4 regions of the Pseudoalteromonas sp. J2K-J599 genome follow, and region 1 is predicted to be linked to each of the others. Evidence: predicted binding sites of a transcription regulator. Region 1 holds the regulator's gene; each other region holds the start of a gene.
The links. The regulator LexA, encoded in region 1, represses DNA repair genes until DNA is damaged. The targets are predictions, from matches to a motif close to TACTGTATNNNNATACAGTA.
Positions count from the first base shown of each region.

Region 2: a site for LexA is predicted at 1,530-1,549, ahead of dinB (DNA polymerase IV). Genes of this name have one in related genera too.
Region 3: a site for LexA is predicted at 1,624-1,643, ahead of AC5NT5_RS10560 (SulA-like leucine-rich domain-containing protein). Genes of this name have one in related genera too.
Region 4: a site for LexA is predicted at 1,448-1,467, ahead of ruvC (crossover junction endodeoxyribonuclease RuvC). Genes of this name have one in related genera too.

Region 1 covers NZ_CM200271.1:3,558,566-3,561,759, forward strand. Annotated here, with positions in the region: gene coxB (cytochrome c oxidase subunit II) at 1-1,042, opposite strand, end outside; gene lexA (transcriptional repressor LexA) at 1,526-2,143, opposite strand; gene AC5NT5_RS16135 (PaaI family thioesterase) at 2,311-2,751, shown strand; gene AC5NT5_RS16140 (hypothetical protein) at 2,752-3,132, opposite strand.
Region 2 covers NZ_CM200271.1:794,042-797,235, reverse strand. Annotated here, with positions in the region: gene AC5NT5_RS03600 (M17 family metallopeptidase) at 1-326, opposite strand, end outside; gene dinB (DNA polymerase IV) at 465-1,517, opposite strand; gene AC5NT5_RS03590 (acyl-CoA thioesterase) at 2,245-2,673, shown strand; gene AC5NT5_RS03585 (aldo/keto reductase) at 2,692-3,194, shown strand, end outside.
Region 3 covers NZ_CM200271.1:2,343,410-2,346,603, reverse strand. Annotated here, with positions in the region: gene AC5NT5_RS10570 (diguanylate cyclase) at 1-574, shown strand, start outside; gene AC5NT5_RS10565 (YchJ family protein) at 649-1,128, opposite strand; gene AC5NT5_RS10560 (SulA-like leucine-rich domain-containing protein) at 1,167-1,601, opposite strand; gene AC5NT5_RS10555 (tetratricopeptide repeat protein) at 1,900-2,364, opposite strand; gene AC5NT5_RS10550 (NCS2 family permease) at 2,483-3,194, shown strand, end outside.
Region 4 covers NZ_CM200271.1:1,436,755-1,439,948, forward strand. Annotated here, with positions in the region: gene AC5NT5_RS06545 (ABC transporter permease) at 1-1,386, shown strand, start outside; gene ruvC (crossover junction endodeoxyribonuclease RuvC) at 1,516-2,040, shown strand; gene ruvA (Holliday junction branch migration protein RuvA) at 2,043-2,660, shown strand; gene ruvB (Holliday junction branch migration DNA helicase RuvB) at 2,668-3,194, shown strand, end outside.

The DNA.
Region 1 (3,194 bases):
CCGCAGCTAATTGCTTTATAGATAACTGTTTGGCAAATGCTTGCATTGCCGTACCGGGTCGTCCGTGGATAACTACATCAATGTGATCTTTTATATCGCCAAGCACTATCGGGCTGCCTTTAAGTGCAGGAAATACACCCGGTAACCCCATGCCTGTAGGTTGATGACATGCAGCACAATTAGCCATATATACTTGTTCGCCTAAAGTCATTAACTCTTTTTTTGGGAGGGTTTTATCAAGTAATGCGGCATCTGCTAATGCTGCTTTTTGTTTAGCCTGCTTTGCATCTGCAAGCCATGTTTTAAAATCAGCTTCAGATTTAGCGACCACCACAACGGGCATAAAGCCATGGTCTTTACCACACAACTCAGCACATTGGCCTCGGTAAGTACCTTCTTCGTTTATGTTCGTCCATGTTTCATTTATAAAGCCGGGGTTCGCATCTTTTTTAACTGCAAAATCAGGTACCCACCAAGAGTGAATAACATCATCAGAAGTCATTAAAAATCGTACTTTTTGATTTATTGGCAGTACAAGAGGCTTATCAACCTCAAGTAAGTAGTTAGGGTTTTTATCTGCAAGATTCGCGATTTCATCTTGCGGGGTAGATAAAATAGAGTAGAACTCTACATCTTCGCCCATATATTCATAATGCCATTTCCATTGCGAACCCGTAATTTTAATAGTGAGATCAGCTTTGCTGGCATCTTCCATTGCAATTAAGGTTTTAGTGGCTGGTACTGCCATAGCAATTAAAATAACAAACGGAATTGCAGTCCAAAGTATTTCTACTTTAGTGCTTTCGTGAAATTGGGCAGGTACAGCCCCTTTAGATTTACGGTGATGAATAAGTGCCCAAAACATAATTGCGAACACTATCACCCCAATCACACAACATATTATAAATATGGTCATGTGCAGCTGATATACATTATTGCTTATATCGGTTACGCCTTTGCGCATATTGTATTGGCTGTTAGCCAAAACTGGGTGCGAAAAAACACATAATATAAGCCACAAGGTAGAGGTCAGTTTACCCATGTGACGGCTCCTTTGATGCTATTGCGAATGCAAAGCGAAGAGGCATACGGCTTAAACGCCAATTCGTTATTTTTATTTTTTTAGCCAATCTCATTTAATATTGATTGGTTTTGCTGCGCCAACAACGAGTTTGTGTATATTGTGTGTTCTCAAAACTAAAAAGCTGTGAGTTATTATTAGCTCAGCACATTAACAACTAGCTAAAAAACGAACAAGAAGCAAGTTTTAGTATAAAAAACAATCAGGTGATATTGAATAATTAATAAAAAATCGGTAATCAACTGGGCAACAGAAAGTTCAAAATATGAGCAAAACAAAGGGGTTTAACGCATTCGGAGGGGGAAAATATAAGTGCAAAAAAGTTTACAGCTTAAATAGTCAGTGGGCTGTTTACGCCCTATTTTTAGTGCGAATTTAAAACAGAAAATGCGTACTAATTAGTACGCATTTATAAAACTGCTTGTTTAAAAGCTATTTTTAAAGTCACATCCAATCAGCGTTTCTTATAACGCCAACGGCTAAGCCTTCAATATTAAAAGACTCATTCTCAAGATCTACTTCAATAGAGTCAAAATCGTCGTTTTCAGCATGAAGTAATACTTTACGACCCGCTTTCTCAAGACGTTTTACAGTTACGTCTTCGTCTAGGCGGGCAACAACAACTTGTCCGTTTTCAGCGGTTTGAGTACGATGTACAGCAAGTAAATCACCATCCATAATACCAATATCTTTCATGCTCATACCGTTAACGCGTAGTAAAAAATCTGCAGCCGGTTTAAACATTAATGGATCGATTTTGCAGTGACTTTCAACGTGCTCTTGCGCCAAAATAGGTGAACCAGCAGCAACACGCCCTATAAGCGGTAAACCTAATTGTTCTGGCTCTTCTTCTTCAATTAATTGAATACCACGGCTTGCACCTGGTTTCATTTTAATTGCGCCTTTTTTAGCAAGTGCTTTTAAATGTTCTTCAGCAGCATTGGCACTTTTAAAACCTAATGTTTGCGCTATTTCAGCACGTGTAGGAGGCATACCAGTGTCTTTAATAAAAACTTTAATTAGTTCGAGTATTTGAGCTTGGCGGTTCGTTAATGGTCGCATACAACTGGTTTTCCATACAGTACATTTAACTGTGAGTATATACAGTTAAATAAAAATCGCAAATTTAAATTAAGCCTTAAAATAGCTAAAGTAATTTCACTTGTGTACATTTTAGGGATATAACTAAAGCTGGGTTTATAAATGATTAAAAATGCAAAGGAGACATTATGAGTATTTGGTACCAGCCCATCACCTTAGAGCTGTGCAAGCAGTTAGAGCAAGGCGTTAATGGCCAAGGAACATTAATGAAAACTATGGGGATAGAAGTCACAGAAATTGGCGATGATTATTTGGTTGCCACAATGCCGGCAATTCCTGAGCATCATAACCCAATGGGGATGGTTCACGGCGGTGCTAACGTTGTACTTGCCGAAACAGTTGCCAGCTATGCCGCTAACTTTGTTGTTGATTTTACTAAATTTTACTGTGTAGGGCAGGAGATTAGCGCAAGTCATTTAAAAGCATCTCGCAACGGCACTTTAACAGCAACGGCAAGAGCATTTCATATAGGTAAACGTAGTTCAGTGTGGGAAATAAAAATTACAAATAGCCGCAATGAGCTGTGCTGCGTATCAAAAATGACCGCAGCAGTCGTAGAGCGAAGATAGTTACTTTTCGATTGGGTAAATAGTAATTTCCATACCCGCACCAATCGCAGATATACGCAATAATGTATCTGCATCTAAGGCTTGATTAAAGCACTTAGGAGAAGTCCCTGATTCAAAACCAATATCAAACGTTCTACGTGAACAGCTTAACCATTGCTTTAGCGCGTTACGCGAACACGATTCAATAAGCTCACATATATGGTTTATGGCTTTATCAGGTGTGCTCACCTCACCTGTAGCTTCAATACGCGCTAGTTGACGGTATTCGTCTTTGTCATAATGTAAAATCGTCGCGACTTTTTTCAAGTCCGCCACTAGCAAACTAATATCTTGCTTTGATTCAAGCTCAAGATCTACATTTAAAAATTGAATTTCCGACATCGTTTCGTATTTATCCTCTAATAATTTCATTGCAAACTTTAACGCAGTTTTACCGTTATACC
Region 2 (3,194 bases), 970 kb from region 1:
TCGCCATTTAAATTTGTTAAAAATAATGCAGGGTTAACACTGCCCGACGCTTTTGCTTCGTTAATTGCTAATTTAGCAGCATCAAAATAACGACGCACGTCGTCGTAATCTCTATTTAACGGACCGGTTGGCGCAAGTACAACGCGCTTGTTTTCAATTACTAATAAAGTAACTTGCTTACCGATGCGAGAATCTACGTTTGCTTGAGCTAAAATAGCATCACGTAATGAGTTATTTGGTAACTGAGAAAAGTCATTACTAATAATAATAAGCGCATCATGAGATGTGCATTCAAGGCTTGCACTAACCGCTTGAGGGTATGCCATAAATAAGGTCCTGTTAGAAAACATAAGCCCCTATTATCGTCGATTTAAATATTGAAGACCAGTAAGGAGCGATGAGCTAAACACATAACCTGTCAATAAATGGCAACTTGGAGTTACAGGCTTTACAGGCTTTACAGCTTAATCGAGAATACTAAGTTGGAAGTTTTGCTCTGGCTCGTTTTTAATGCCAACGCCTATGCCAAGTAATCTTACAGGCTGTTGTAGCCCACGCTGGTAGGCCTTAGTAAGTAGTTGAACAAATATTTCTGTATTTAGCTCGTGATATACCTGATCGGCTGAGGTCACTACAAAATTTGCAAACTTCACCTTAACACTCAATTTATTAATACGGTTTTGTAACTGCTGTTTATTTAGCCTTAAAACTAATTCCTCTAACAATCTTGGCAGCTCATCTAAGCACTCTTGCAAACTTGTTTTGTTGTACTCGTAGGTATGTTCAACACTCAGCGATTTTCTTATACGATCCGTGGATACTTTACCAACATACTCACCTGCACATTTTTGATAAAGCGACACACCAAAATTACCCACATGTTGCTGCATCCAGTTAACGCCTTTTTCACGTACATCCTTGCCAGTATATAAGCCTTTTAAATTTAGCTTTTCGAGCGTTACTTTGCCCACTCCTGGAATTTTCCCCAGCGGTAATTGCGCTAAGAAGTCATCAATCTCATCAGGCAAAACGACAAATTGACCATTCGGTTTGTTTTCGTCACTGGCTATTTTGGCAATAAATTTAATCGGTGCAATACCTGCTGATGCAGTGAGCCCTGTAGCATTGTAAATATCGGCTCTTATTTGCTGTGCAATAAGTGTGGCACTGCCTTTACAAGCGGTGCTGTCTGTTACATCTAGGTAGGCTTCGTCTAAAGAAAGGGGTTCAATTAAGTCTGTGTAGCGGCTAAATACTTCACGTATTTGGTTTGAAGCTTCTTTATATACAGCCATGCGCCCTGGGACAATAACTAAATCGGGGCATAATTGTTTAGCATGATAGTTCGACATAGCCGATCGCACGCCATACTCTCTAGCTATATAGTTAGCGGTTGAGAGCACGCCTCGTCGGCTATTGCCTCCAATAGCAAGCGGTACAGATGCAAGTTTTGGATTATCTCGCATTTCTACTGCTGCATAAAAGCAATCCATGTCTATGTGAATAAACTTTTTCATCACCACAATAATAACTGGTTATTTATACAGTCATTATTATAGAATCACATGCGATAAGCAAGCCTAGGGCCTGTTTATCTTTCGAGGTTAAATTTGCAGAAGTATGTTTGGTATTTAGGCAAGGCAGAGCCTATGTAGTGTGGTTATTCCCCATAAATAGGCGATAACGTAGCACAAATGCCAAACATACGCTGCCCGAAGGGTTCTGCCTAGGGGCAATGTACTCTTTGTTGCCTACATGGATGTAGGTAAGGGGCGTGAGCAGGACGCGGAAGCTTTGCTCGGTTTTTACTTAGCCCACTAGGTCACAAACCTCGCGCCGCGATTAAATAGCCCCTAGATTGAACAAATTTTAATCCTGAAAGGTCAACAGGCCCTAGTTAACGATTAAAAAAAGTGTTTATTGTCCTCTGATCTCTTATAACCACGTAGCCAATACATAACCTCAAATAAAAATCCTGCCAACATTAAAATGATAGCGCCAGATTCATTCCCCATCGCGTAACAGGTAAAAGAGGCTATAAAAACCAAACAAGCTAAGGACCAATTAATTATATTCTGCATATTTTTACCTTTGTGTGTGTTTTTGTGTGTCTGTGTAATTTAACTGTAGACCTAAAATTAAACAGGTACAATCATCTTATAAAAAAACATGCCATTAATTACCTTGAGCTCGTAACATCATGTTGATAATCTAAGTACTTTAAAAATCAAGGGCCAATAAATAATGCAAACGTTTAAAGATCAGCACCCTATTCATACCGATATCACCGTAGCATGGGCTGATATGGATGCGCTACAACACGTAAATAATGTAGTGTATTTACGTTACTTTGAAATAGCCCGAATCGACTTTTTAAATAAAATAAATCTGTTCGACACAATAAGCCCAAACGGTGTGGGGCCAGTAATAAGCGAAAATAACGTTCGCTATAAACGCCCAGTAACGTTTCCCGACACACTCACTGTAGGCGTTACAATTACAGATCTTAAAACAGATCGCTTTACCATGAACTACACCGTTTACAGCCATGCACAAAAAGCAATAACGACTACGGGTGCATCTAAAGTTGTAATGTTTGATTTTACTACAGGGCAAAAAGCCCCAATCTCCGAGCCTCTTTTATCGGCTTTAATCAGCCATGCTCAAAACTAATTTAGTTAAGGAATTTTTATGCAATACAACCCACTAGGTAGCAGTGGCGTAAACGTATCTCGAGTGTGCCTAGGGAGTATGACATGGGGTAAACAAAATACTCAAAGCGACGCTGATGAACAAATAGCCTACGCGCTAGCGCAAGGCGTAAACTTTATTGATACAGCCGAAATGTATGCTGTGCCTCCTTCGCCAGAGACCTATGGTAAAACCGAGGAAATTATTGGCAATTGGCTATCGCGTAATCAGCAAAAGCGCAGCGATTTGGTACTAGCTACAAAAATTGCAGGCAATGGATTATCGTGGGTACGTGATGGCGGCAATATTACTCGTCAAACAGTAATAGAAGCCGTGGATAATTCACTTAAGCGACTTCAAACAGACTACATTGATTTATATCAACTGCATTGGCCAAACCGCTCTACCCCTCACTTTGGCAGACAATGGCCCGGCACTCTTAAATTTACCGACGTAAATACACAAGAGCAACAAGCTAGTATGCTTGATATTCTAGAAGGCCT
Region 3 (3,194 bases), 1.2 Mb from region 1:
GAAACCAACTAACTCGGAAACTTTATATAGAAGAGTGCGCGCCCATATCACGATGAAACTTCAACATGACTTACTCAATCAAAAAGTATTTCTAGATGATTTAACAAAGGTATTCAATCGTCGTTATTTTGATGCGCATTTTTCTAAAATGGAACGAAGCGCCTTACGAGAAAAAGTCGACTATGCACTATTACTCATTGATATAGATTACTTTAAGCAATACAATGATATCTATGGTCATGTGCAGGGGGATACGGTGTTAAACCTAGTAGCACAAACTATTACTAATAGTTTGCAAAGGCCAACCGACTTTGTTGCGCGTTACGGCGGCGAAGAGTTTGTAGTTGTTCTACCGCATACAAGCACTGAAGGTGCAATTTGTGTTGCTGATAAAATTAAACAAAATGTGGCCGATTTAGGAATATTACACAAATATTCAGAATATGATTTTGTGACTATTAGTATTGGCGGTGCAACCCTACAACCATACGTAAATAACAAAAACACGTTGCAGATCGCAGATGAAAAAATGTATGAGTCTAAAATGCAAGGGCGTAACAAAGTGTGTTTTTAAGTTTAGTTAGCTAATAAATCACTCTGCCACTTAAAAACACCTTTTAGGTGATAAATATTAAATAAGATTATTTATTACATGCTATGACATTTTTTGTATTTGTTATTGCTACCGCATGGGCAGTTATCATTTCTGCCTACTTTAATATCTTCAACAGGATATATAGTGCCATCTAAATAACGCCATTGAGTGTTTTCTTTAATAAACTGCGATTTTTCATGAAGCTCACAAAATAAGTTTTGATAAAAATATTGGGCTTTAAATTCTACAGTTCCAGTATCGCCATCATGGCTTGAGTCAATTAAATCAAGATTTATAAATCGGCAGCTGTTAGCAAAATCATTGATTTCTTTAATCGGATTCTCAGCTTGTTTTTCTTTTGCGTAGGTTTGATAAACATATTTTGCATTTTTAATAACATAAGCGCTGAATCGTGAGCGCATAAGTTGTTCAGGAGTGTCAGCTTGCTTTACAGATAAGTGAAGCGGCTCGCAGCAATCGGCATAATTGTGCCCACTGCTGCAAAAACATAGTATGGCATTGAGTGAAGTCATAATAATAATACAAAGTCTAAAACATTAGTTTAACAAGCTTATTGAGCGAGTGGTATCTCTGTTGTTTGTGCGTTTTTAGTAAAACAGTATAATTTTGTATGCGTTTTACTTAAATCGAACGATAGATTTGTAAGTAGTTGGTTATTAACTATATCGGTCCAGGTGATTACCGCTGCAAAGTTTCCATTATGTAACGCAGAATTTAATACATACTCTAGATTTACCAGGTGCTTCTGTCTAATAACAAGTAATTTACTTGTATCAATAGAGCATGAGTCAAGTAAAGCTTTGCTCGGTACATGATCTGGCGCAATTAATAACGTCCATGCATTAGAGCTATTGTATTGGTGTAATACTTTTAAAAGCTCAAAGGTCGCTGAAATTTCATCTTCAATTTGGATCAAATTTACGCAATCGCTTTGCTCGTCTTGTTGGTAACTTTTAACTGTTCTTACGGTAATAGGCTGTAACATAGTTTCACTCACTGGGTTTTTATACAGTATTCATATACAGTAGTTTATACAGTGCTTTCGTGCAAGCATTTTATGCTATTTATTTGTACAGTTATTCAGCCTTTGATTATTGTTTTTTATTTTTAAATCTATAATTCTTTATTAATCAAGTTGTTATAGGCTTGTTTTTGAGAAGGTTGTTTTAAAATAAATTTTTGAGTAGTGTCTTCATTTGTGGGTTTTATACTGTGTAGGAGTATCTTTGTAACTATATACAGTATTTTTCAACACTGTATACAGTACTTATAACTTAGTTGGTTTATGTGTTTTCACTCGTGCGAGGGATCATATGAGAAAACTGGAGTTGGTGAATTTGTTCGTACAAACTTGCTGCATAACATTGAGCATCTTTAAATCGCTTAGTTTCGATATGTTTGCGTATATCTGTAACCGCTGCAGTGGCAGGTGCATACCCTTGGCTACTCGCTAAGCTCAACCACGCTACAGCATGAAATACACTTTGTGGCACGCCTTCACCTTTTACAAAAAATAAACCTAAATAAAACTGTGCTCTATGGTTTCCTGCCATTGCAGCAAGGCGCATCCATTTTGCAGCCAATGGAGCTTGATTATTTTTTAAATAATATAGGGCTTTATTAATAGTACTTTGCTCATCTTTTTTATTATCAATGGGCGCGGGGCTGCTTTCTGGTTGAGTAACAAAACCTAAAATGTTGTCTAGCTGTTGCTCTAAGTCTTGCTCGCAAGGTGTTGTTTTAAGCATATTGGTTCATTTATTATTTTAACTACTTTAACAGTTTAGTATATAGCAAGGTAAAATGTCCTGTAAAAGATAATTTTTATGTTAAAATCTCGCCACTTTTTACTATCACAAGTTTATTATGTTTGAAGCCTTATTTAAACTCAGCGAAAATAATTCAACAGTTAAACGCGAATGCGTTGCTGGCCTAACTACCTTTATTACTATGGTATACATTGTATTTGTAAACCCGGCTATGCTTGCTGAGGCAGGGATGGACCAAGGGGCTGCATTTGTAGCTACCTGTATAGCAGCTGCGATAGGCTGTTTTATAATGGGTTTATGGGCTAATTATCCATTAGCATTAGCGCCTGGCATGGGACTAAATGCCTTTTTTACGTATGGCGTCGTATTAGGAATGGGTTATACCTGGCAAGCCGCATTAGGGGCTGTTTTTATGTCGGGTTGTATATTTTTATTTTTAAGCTTATTTAAAGTCAGAGAATGGATTATTAATGCCATACCTCTGGTGCTCAAGCGAGCTATCGCAACAGGTATAGGTGCTTTTTTAGCCTTAATTGCCCTTAAAAATGCAGGCATTATTGTCTCAAGCCCAGCAACACTAGTGCAATTGGGGGACATTACTTCCCCAGGCCCATTATTAGCTATATTAAGCTTTTTTGTAATTGCAGCGCTTTTATACCGCGATTTTAAAAGCGGTGTACTTATTAGTATTTTATTAGTGACAGGCATTGCACTGAGTTTAGGGCTAGTTGAATATCACGGTGTTATGGCTATGCCACCATCAATAATGCCTACTTTTATGCAACTAGATTTTGCCGCCGCTTTTGATA
Region 4 (3,194 bases), 1.6 Mb from region 1:
GATATTCCACCGCTTAGAGTACTGCGCCGTAACTTAGGTGACAAGTTGGCAGTGAGCCGTGTGCATTTAGGTATGAGTGCGCTAACTGTGTTTTTATTAATGTGGTTATTTAGTAACAACATAAAAATAACGCTTATTTTGTTTATATCAACACTTGCGCTAATTGGTGTGCTGTTTTTAGTATCTAAATTAATATTTGGTGGTGGTCGAAAGCTAGGATTAAAGCCAGGTAACAGCTGGTCGCTTGCAATTGCATCTATCCAAAAGCGTGCAAATGTGAACGCGGTACAGTTAATTAGTTTTTCGTTAGCAATTAAATTACTGCTGTTTTTAGTGGTACTTAAAAACGACATGATATCTGATTGGCAGTCGCAACTTCCAAGCGACGCGCCTAATGCGTTTTTAGTTAATATTACGCAAAATGAGCTTGAGCCAATTAATGAATATTTAGCTCAAAAAGATATTCAGGTATCAGAGTTTTATCCCACTATTCGTGGGCGCGTAAATGCGGTAAACGGCGAGTTGGTAGCACGTTCTGTATCGCTGCAAGACAACGAGAAAAAAGACGAAGAAGCACGTGCAGGTATTGGTCGTGAGCTAAACCTTACATGGCTTAAAGATGTGCCTGACCAAAATGAAGTAACACAAGGCACGTGGTTTGGTGAAAATGCGATGGCTGAGGCTTCAGTAGAGGAGTCGATGCTTGAGCGATTAGATGTTGAGATAGGCGATACGCTTACATTTTTAATTGGTTCGCAGTCGTTCGACGCTAAAATCACCAGTGTGCGCAAAGTAAATTGGGCCACGCTTAAACCTAACTTTTTTATTATTTTAAGCCCTGATGTACTTGCAGATTTTCCGGCGACGTATATTTCGTCGGTACGTATAAATCCAGATCAAAAACGTGACTTTAGCCAGTTATTACGTACTTACCCTACTATTACAGCCATTGATATTGATAACTTTGTTAAGCAAATACAAACTACTATTTCGCAAGTATCGCTCGCCATTGGCTTCGTACTTGCAATTGTTGTGCTGTGTGGCGCGCTTGTACTTATATCGCAAGTGCAAGCTAGTTTAGGTGAGCGTATGCAAGAAATTGTCATACTCAGAACGCTTGGCGCTAAAAGCCGATTAATTAAAAACGCGACCCTGTATGAGTTTTTATTACTAGGCGGTTTAGCTGGTTTAGTGGCTGCATTTTTTAGTGATATAGCGCTTTTGATTGTGCAGCAACAAATGTTTGATTTAGCAGGTAAGTTACACCCACATATATGGATTATAGGTCCGGTAGCTGGCGGCGTATTTGTGGCAGGCTTAGGTTATTTAATGATTGCCCGAACACTTAAACAAAACACCCAAGGATTAGTGCGTGCCCTAGGGTAAGCTTAAACTAACATGCTCTGTAAATGCCCACCTAGTACGTGGGCATTTTTGTTTTTCTTTGTACTGGTAATTTATACAGTGCTCTGGCATTATTAACGTAATTTAAAAATAATAACAATGGAGCGCTGTTTGGCCATCATTTTAGGGATCGATCCTGGTTCACGTTTGACCGGATATGGTGTTGTTGCCCATCAAGGTTCTAAATTTACATACTTAGGCAGTGGCTGTATTAAGTTAGCCGATCATCCTTTTCCGGTTAGGCTTAAAATGATCTACCAAGGCATTACACAGCTTATTGAGCAGTTTTCGCCAGAAACCTTTGCCATTGAAAAAGTATTTATGGCGCACAACCCCGATTCAGCTTTAAAACTAGGCCAAGCTAGAGGCGCTGCGATTGTTGGCGCTGCAATGGCTGACTTACCCGTATTTGAATACTCAGCTAGGCAAATTAAGCAAGCAGTAGTAGGCAACGGTGGCGCAGATAAAACACAAGTGCAACACATGGTAAAAAATATTTTAAAACTACCCGGTACGCCACAGGCCGATGCAGCTGATGCACTCGCTATTGCGATTTGCCACGCCCACTCAGAACAAAATTTAATTAAACTAGCGGGCAGCGCAAGCAAAACCGTTAGAGGACGTTTAAGGAAATAATTATGATAGGCCGCTTAAATGGTATTTTAGTCGAAAAACAGCCACCAGAAATATTACTCGAAGTAAGTGGTGTAGGTTACGAAGTACAAATGCCGATGACCTGTTTTTACGATTTACCAAAAATTGGTGAAAATGCGATTGTTTACACTCACTTTGTAGTGCGTGAAGATGCTCAACTATTATTTGGTTTTAATAATAAAGTTGAACGTGCCTTGTTTAGAGAGCTATTAAAAGCAAATGGCGTAGGGCCAAAACTTGGCTTAGCTATTTTATCGGGCATGTCGGCAAAACAATTTGTAAGTTGTGTAAATAACGAAGACTCAACATCGCTTGTTAAATTACCCGGTGTAGGTAAAAAAACAGCCGAGCGTTTAGTACTCGAAATGAAAGACAGACTAAAAGATTGGGGCAATGATTTATTTACGCCATTTAGTGACAGCGCAGTAATAGAGCCAATGAGCGATGCGACAATTGCTAATAATGCAGCGGATGATGCCGTATCGGCACTGCTTGCATTAGGTTATAAATTGCCACAAGCTCAAAAAGCAGTAAAATCGATAAGTAAACCCGATATGTCTACTGAGGTTCTTATTAGAGAATCTTTAAAATCTATGTTGTGAGTAACCCATGATTGAAGCGGATCGCTTAATTGATGCGACTGAAAAAACAAATGAAGACTCTATAGATCGTGCAATAAGACCAAAACTTTTAGCCGACTACAGAGGCCAGCCTCATGTTAAGCAGCAAATGGAAATTTTTATTGAAGCTGCCCGAACCCGTGGTGAAGCGCTTGATCATTTATTAATATTTGGACCACCTGGGCTTGGTAAAACCACGCTTGCAAATATTGTAGCCAATGAGTTACACGTAAGTATTAAAACAACATCAGGCCCTGTACTTGAAAAAGCAGGCGATTTAGCTGCTCTACTTACTAATTTAGAAGAGGGCGATGTACTGTTTATCGATGAAATACACAGGCTAAGCCCGCAAGTTGAAGAAATACTGTATCCCGCAATGGAAGACTACCAGCTTGATATAATGATTGGTGAAGGCCCAGCTGCGCGTTCTATTAAATTAGACTTACCTGCATTTACACTCATTGGTGCAACCACACGAGCAGGCTCGCTTACATCGCCACTGCGTGACCGTTTTGG